2 regions of the Streptomyces sp. NPDC041713 genome follow, and region 2 is predicted to be linked to the other one. Evidence: riboswitches for the same ligand, from Rfam matches in the RefSeq annotation. Region 2 holds a riboswitch; the other holds the start of a gene.
What was found. Region 2 has a riboswitch for glycine ahead of gcvT (glycine cleavage system aminomethyltransferase GcvT). Riboswitches for the same ligand answer to the same signal wherever they lie in the genome.
Positions count from the first base shown of each region.

Region 1: linked by a shared signal. The riboswitch ahead of gcvP (aminomethyl-transferring glycine dehydrogenase) and the one ahead of gcvT (glycine cleavage system aminomethyltransferase GcvT) in region 2 are both predicted to bind glycine.

Region 1 covers NZ_JBVIZY010000013.1:9,569-12,963, reverse strand. The annotation lists gene gcvP (aminomethyl-transferring glycine dehydrogenase) at 1-1,706, opposite strand, end outside; glycine riboswitch at 1,895-1,995, opposite strand; gene ACZ6CV_RS30610 (PRC-barrel domain-containing protein) at 2,140-2,520, shown strand; gene ACZ6CV_RS30605 (DNA polymerase IV) at 2,575-3,395, opposite strand, start outside.
Region 2 covers NZ_JBVIZY010000009.1:49,933-53,327, reverse strand. The annotation lists gene ACZ6CV_RS25740 (enhanced serine sensitivity protein SseB) at 1-741, opposite strand, end outside; gene ACZ6CV_RS25735 (AAA family ATPase) at 786-1,490, opposite strand; glycine riboswitch at 1,638-1,746, shown strand; glycine riboswitch at 1,747-1,860, shown strand; gene gcvT (glycine cleavage system aminomethyltransferase GcvT) at 1,896-3,020, shown strand; gene gcvH (glycine cleavage system protein GcvH) at 3,118-3,395, shown strand, end outside.

The DNA of each region.
Region 1 (3,395 bases), on a different contig from region 2:
AGGGAGACCTTGTCGTACCCGGTGACCTCGGCGAGGCGCTCCTCCAGCTCGCGGATGAGCGTGAGGTAGCCCTGCGCCTGCTGGGCAGGGGCGAAGGGGTGCAGCTGGCCGAACTCGGGCCAGGTGACCGGCTCCATCTCGGTGGTCGCGTTGAGCTTCATGGTGCAGGAGCCCAGCGGGATCATGCCGCGGTCGAGCGCGTAGTCGCGGTCGGCGAGCCTGCGCAGGTAGCGCAGCATCGCGGTCTCGGAGCGGTTCTGGTGGAAGACGGGGTGGGTGAGGTAGTCGTCCGCGCGCAGCAGGCCGTCGGGCAGCGTGTCCGCGACGGTGGCGTCGAGCGCGTCGACGTCGGCCTCGACCCCGAACGCGCCCCACACTGCGGCGAGTTGGGCCCGCGTGGTGGTCTCGTCACAGGCGAGGGAGACGTGGTCGGCGTCGACCAGGCGGATGTTCACGCCGCCTTCGCGGGCGGCCGCGACGAGCTCCTCCGCGCGGCCCTCGGCGCGCACGGTCAGGGTGTCGAAGTAGGCGCCATGCACGACTTCGACGCCGCCGGCCGTGAGCCCGGCCGCGAGCAGCGTCGCGTACCGGTGGGTGCGCCGGGCGATGGCCTTCAGGCCCTCGGGGCCGTGGTAGACGGCGTACATTCCGGCCATGACCGCGAGCAGCACCTGAGCGGTGCAGATGTTGCTGGTGGCCTTCTCGCGGCGGATGTGCTGCTCACGGGTCTGCAGCGCGAGCCGGTAGGCCTTGTTGCCGTCGGCGTCGACGGAGACGCCGACGAGGCGCCCGGGGAGGCTGCGCGCGAACTTCTCGCGCACCGCCATGTAACCGGCGTGCGGGCCGCCGAAGCCCATCGGCACACCGAAGCGCTGCGTCGTGCCGACGGCGATGTCGGCGCCCAGCTCGCCGGGAGAGGTGAGCAGCGTCAGGGCGAGCAGGTCGGCGGCGACGGTGACGACGGCGCCGATCTCGTGCGCCTGGTCGATGAGCGGCTTGATGTCCCGTACGGCACCGGAGGCGCCCGGGTACTGCACGAGGACGCCGACGACACCGCGCTCGGCGACCTCGGCGGGGATGCCGTCGCTCAGGTCGGCGACCACGATCTCGACGCCGGTGGGCTCGGCGCGGGTCTGGATGACGGCGATGGTCTGCGGCAGCGCGTCGGCGTCGACGACGAAGACGCCGTTCTTGACCTTGCCCATGCGCCGGGACAGCGCCATGGCCTCGGCGGCGGCGGTGCCCTCGTCGAGGAGCGAGGCCCCGGAGGTGGGCAGGCCGGTCAGCTCGGCGACCATGGTCTGGAAGTTGAGCAGCGCCTCCAGGCGGCCCTGCGAGATCTCCGGCTGGTACGGCGTGTACGCGGTGTACCAGGCGGGGTTCTCCATCACGTTCCGCAGGATGACGGGCGGCGTGAACGTGCCGTAGTACCCGAGTCCGATCATGGAGTCGAGGACCTGGTTGCGGTCGGCGAGGGAGCGCAGCTCGGCCAGCACCTCGGCCTCGGTGCGCGCGCCGGGCAGGTCCAGCGCCTCGGCGTTCTTGATCACATCCGGCACCGCGGCGGCCGTCAGCTCGTCGAGCGAGCCGTACCCGACCTGGGCGAGCATCTTGGCCCGCGCTTCCGCATCGGGCCCGATGTGCCGCTCCTCGAAGGGGATGCCCTGCTCGAGCGCGGAGAGCGGGATGCGATTGGTGGCAGTCATGGCGGAGGCCTCCTGGTCTGCACGACCTGCGAGGGGTACCACGGCGCGGGTACCCGGACGGCCTCCCCCTCTGTCATCTCAACCTGAGAGCTTCACAGTCCCGTCATGTCGACAGATCTGCTTTCACCGTCGGTGAGGAGGGGTTTCGAACGTGCCCGCCCGACGCCCGCCCTGCTTTCCAGAGTGACCTCGTCCGTGCGGTACTGGATGCCTGAGAGATTCCGGGGAGGATTTGCTCCTTCGGCGCCTCCGGGAACCGTGTTCCGGAGAGCTCTCCCGCACGGGGTCAACAGCCGAACGCCAGCCTACCAGCGAGGACCACGGCCGATCCCTCGAGTGGCCACCTGCCCCGAAGTGCTCTTTCGTAGTGACTACGAACGAATAAGGATGAGTTACGCCCGGTTTCGACAACCCGCGACCATCTGGAGGGCCCGTGCAGACCGACATCGATCCGCGCAATCTGATCGGCCGCAAGGCGTTCGACCGGAACGGGACGAAGATCGGCACGATCGACGAGGTCTACCTCGACGACGCCACCGGGGCCCCGGAGTGGGCCGCCATACGCACCGGCCTGTTCAGCCGCGACGCCTTCGTGCCGCTGGAGCCGAGCGAGCTGGGCGAGGACGGCACCGTACGGATCCCCTTCGACCACGACCTGATCAAGGACGCCCCGGACTTCGGGGTGGGCCGCCACCTCTCCCCCGAGCAGGAACTCCAGCTCTACCACCACTACGGCCTGGACACGACACCACCGCGGACGCCGCCTCCACCCGACCAGACCTTCGGCCGCATCGCGGGCACGGAATCCCCCTGACGCCATCCCCCTGACGCCGTCCTGATCCCGTCCTGATCCCTTCTGCCGGCGGCCTCAGCCCTCCCCCTGGTCCCCCACCTCCGCCCGAGCGACACCGGAGGCGTTCTCGAGCCCCTTTCCGGGCTCCGCCCCGGCCACCGCCCCCAGCGGCACCGCGGCGACCAGTGGCAGCGGCTCGGCGGGCACCAGATCCGGGTCGTCCGTCCGGAAGGTCTTCACCCGTCCCGGAGCCGAATACGGCGTCTCGAAGCGCACCGTCACCCGCCCGAGCCCGCTCCCCTGGACCCACCCGTGCCCGTACTCGCTGTGCCGTACGTCGATCCCAGCCACCCACCGCCGCTCACCGAGCGCCACCGACTCCTCGGCCACGACGTCACCGGCCCCGGCATCGCCGCCTTCGCCCCCGGAACCGCCCTCCACGCCCCCCTGCGCCGCTCCCGCCGCCTCGGCCGACTCGACCACGACGGCCTCCGCCCCGGCCGCCCGAGCAAGCGCCTCGGCGGCCTGAGCCTGCGCCTGGGCCTGGGCCTGGGCGAAGAGGTCCTCCTGCGTGTAGTCCGCGAGGCCTGAGACGCCGACACCGAGGAGCCGCACCCCTCCCGTGGTGTCCACGGACTCAAGGAGCCGCGCCGCGGCCTCCCGCACCACCCCGGGGTCGTCCGTGGGCCCGCGCAGCGTCTCGGAGCGCGTCAGCGTGGAGAAGTCGAACCGCCGTACCTTGAGCACGATGGTCCGCCCCGAGTGCCCCGCCGTCCGCAGCCGCTCCACACACCGGTCGGCGAGCCGCGCGACCTCACCGCGGATCCGCACCCGGTCGTGGATGTCCACGTCGTACGTGTCCTCGACGCTCACCGACTTGCTCTCCCGCTCGGCCA
Region 2 (3,395 bases):
CAGCCAGTCCCCCACCGGGTCCTGCGCCACGTCGAGCAGCACGAGGTTCACCGCCCACGGGACCGGGGCCTGCCCGAGGGCGCGGCCGAGCGCCTCCATGGGCAGGTCGCGGGCGTTGCCCTCCCAGGTGGCGAGTTCGACGCCGACGAAGAGGGTCGGGTCGTCGGTCTCGACGTCCGCCAGGCAGCGGCGCGCGGTGAGCACGACCCCGCTCGCCTCGAACTCGCGGCCCGCGGCGGCCAGGAAGTCCACCGGCTCCTCCTGCCAGTCCGGTTCGTAGAGCCGCACGCGGCCGCCGGTGGCGGGGCCGTCCAGCGCGGAGCGGCCGGCCCTGCAGAGCTCGGCGACGGCGGCCGGCGGCAGCGGGGCGCCGACGGTGCCGTCCGGGTTGAGTGCGATGCCCAGCTGCGGGGGCAGGCCGCGGGCGAACTCCACGGCGGGCGCCACGGTGCACCCCATGCGGTCGGCGGCGGCGCCGAGCGCCTGGCGGAACTGCTGCTCGGAGGTGAAGACGGGGACGTACGCCTGGCCCTCGATCTCCAGCGTCGGCAGGTCGAGGGTGCCGCTGTCGGGACCGCCGCCGTTCGGCAGCGGGATCCATATCGCGCTGCGGCCGAGGACCTCCACGATCCGGCCGCCCGCCGATTCGGCGGCGCCGAGGGAGGCCGCGAGGACCTCCTCCAGCTCGTTGCCCGGCCAACCCGCGTACGGATGGGCTTGTGCCTGCGCCGGAAAGTCCATCTGTCCAACCCCTGCTCGCGACCGCTCTGCCTGCGGCTCGAACCCTAACGCCGGGCGGGTCGGCCGTCGAAGGCGATCCCCCGCAGGACCTGCGCCGCCGCCCGGTCCAGGAGCACCGCCGAGCCGCAGCCGCGCGGCAGGTCGCCGCGCTCGGCGGCGTCGACGAGCCGGCCGACCGTCCTGCGGTGGCGCGCGAAGGCGTACCGGGAGACGCCGCGGCCGCGCTCGCGCTGGCCCGCGAGCGCCGTGTCCACCGGCACGTCGAGCAGCAGCAGGTGCAGGACGGCGCCGCGCCGGCCCGCCTCGCGGGCGAGCCAGCGGCGCACCCACGGCTGGGTGCCGCAGTCGTGCACCACGACGCTCGCCCCGGAGCGCAGGTGGCGGCGCAGTCCCGCGTAGTGCGCGAGGCGGACCAGGGGGCGGTAGATCACGTACGGGAGGAGGCGGGGCATGCGGCCGGCCCAGCGGTCGCGGGTGTCCTGGGAGTCGATGCGCGGGCCGGTGACGGCCTGCCGCATGAGGGTCGACTTCCCGCCACCGGGCAGCCCGGAGACGACGACCAGGTCGCCCGCGCCGAAGGTGAGGCGGTGCGGGCTGTGGCCGGAGCGCCGGCGCAGGTCGCGGACGACGGCCACGGGGAGCGGGCCGCAGCTCTCCCGGGCCGGGGCGGCGACCTGCTTGGGCAGCGCCACCCCCGTGGTTGGAGCGAAGACGCCTGTCCTGCTGCGCACCGTGATCGGCCTCCCCATAGCGGTCACGTACTGCTTCCCCGTCAAGTGTAAAGAGAAGGTAATGCGGCACAACCGTGCGCGGGCCGCGCGATCCGCTGCCGGTCACGGGTCCCCCTGGACAGGGTCGCGTGCAATGATGAGCCCGCCAACTCCATACCGGCCGTTTGAATCCGCGCGGGAGAGTCTCCGGGACCAGCAGGTGCTGTGTCGTCCGGGGCGCCGAAGGAGCAAGTCCCTCCCTTGAATCTCTCAGGCCCCGTACCGCGCGGGCGAGGCACATCTGAAAAGCGGGCCGCCCCGGCGGTCCCACCCAAGGTGCAAGCCGTACGTCTCGGATGTCGAGACGCCTGCGGCGAACCTCTCAGGTTCCGATGACAGATGGGGAGGATCGACCTCGCCCGTCATGCCCTGGGAGTTCCCTTCATGAGCACTGCCCCCCGTCTGACCGCCCTCGACGCCGTACATCGCCTCCTCGGTGCGACCATGACCGATTTCGCGGGCTGGGACATGCCGCTGCGGTACGCCAGCGAGCGCGACGAGCACAACGCCGTGCGCACCAAGGCCGGCCTCTTCGACCTCTCCCACATGGGCGAGATCACCGTCACCGGCGCCGAGGCCGCCGACTTCCTGAACTTCGCGCTGGTCGGCAACATCGGCTCGGTCGGCGTCGGCCGCGCCCGCTACACCATGATCGTCGCCGAGGACGGCGGAATCCTGGACGACCTGATCGTCTACCGGCTCGGCGAGACCGAGTACATGGTGGTCGCCAACGCCTCCAACGCGCAGGTCGTGCTCGACGCGCTGACCGCCCGCGCCGACGGCTTCGACGCCGAGGTCCGCGACGACCGGGACGCGTACGCGCTGCTGGCCGTCCAGGGCCCGGAGTCCTCCGGCATCCTCAAGCAGCTCACCGACGCCGACCTGGACGGTCTGAAGTACTACGCGGGCCTGCCGGGCACCGTCGCGGGCGTGCCCGCCCTCATCGCCCGTACCGGCTACACCGGCGAGGACGGCTTCGAGCTCTTCGTCTCCCCCGGCGACGCGGAGAAGCTGTGGGGCGCGCTGCTCGATGCGGGCACCCCCGTCGGCCTGGTCCCGGCCGGCCTCTCCTGCCGGGACACGCTGCGCCTGGAGGCGGGCATGCCGCTGTACGGGCACGAGCTGACCGCCGGGCTGACGCCGTTCGACGCCGGACTCGGCCGGGTCGTGAAGTTCGAGAAGACCTCGCAGTCGGAGAGCTTCGTGGGCCGCGCCGCCCTCGCGGCCGCCGCCGAGCGCGCCGAGACCGCACCGCCGCGCAAGCTCGTGGGCCTGGTCGCCGAGGGCCGCCGGGTGCCGCGCGCCGGTTTCCCGGTGGTCGCCGACGGCAAGGTGATCGGCGAGGTCACCTCGGGCGCCCCGTCCCCGACGCTGGGCAAGCCGATCGCCATGGCGTACGTCGACGCCGAGCACGCCGCCCCGGGCACCCAGGGCGTCGGCGTGGACATCCGCGGCACCCACGAGCCGTACGAGGTCGTGGCCCTGCCGTTCTACAAGCGCCAGAAGTGACGCCCAGTGTGCGGCCCGGCGCCCCGGCGCCGGACGTGACCCCCCGCACACCGTCCCCGTTCCGCAGCACCCACCCGCGTACAGGAGAATTCAGGTCATGAGCAACCCCCAGCAGCTGCGTTACAGCAAGGAGCACGAGTGGCTGTCGGCCACCGAGGAGGGCGTGTCGACGGTCGGCATCACGGAGCACGCCGCGAACGCGCTCGGTGACGTCGTCTTCGTGCAGCTTCCGGAGGTCGGCTCCACGGTGACCGCGGGCGAGACCTGTGGCGAGCTGGAGTCGACCAAGTCGGTCAGCGACCTCTACTCCCCGGTGAACGGCGAGGTCACCGAGGCCAACCAGGACGTCGTGGACGACCCCTCGCTGGTCAACTC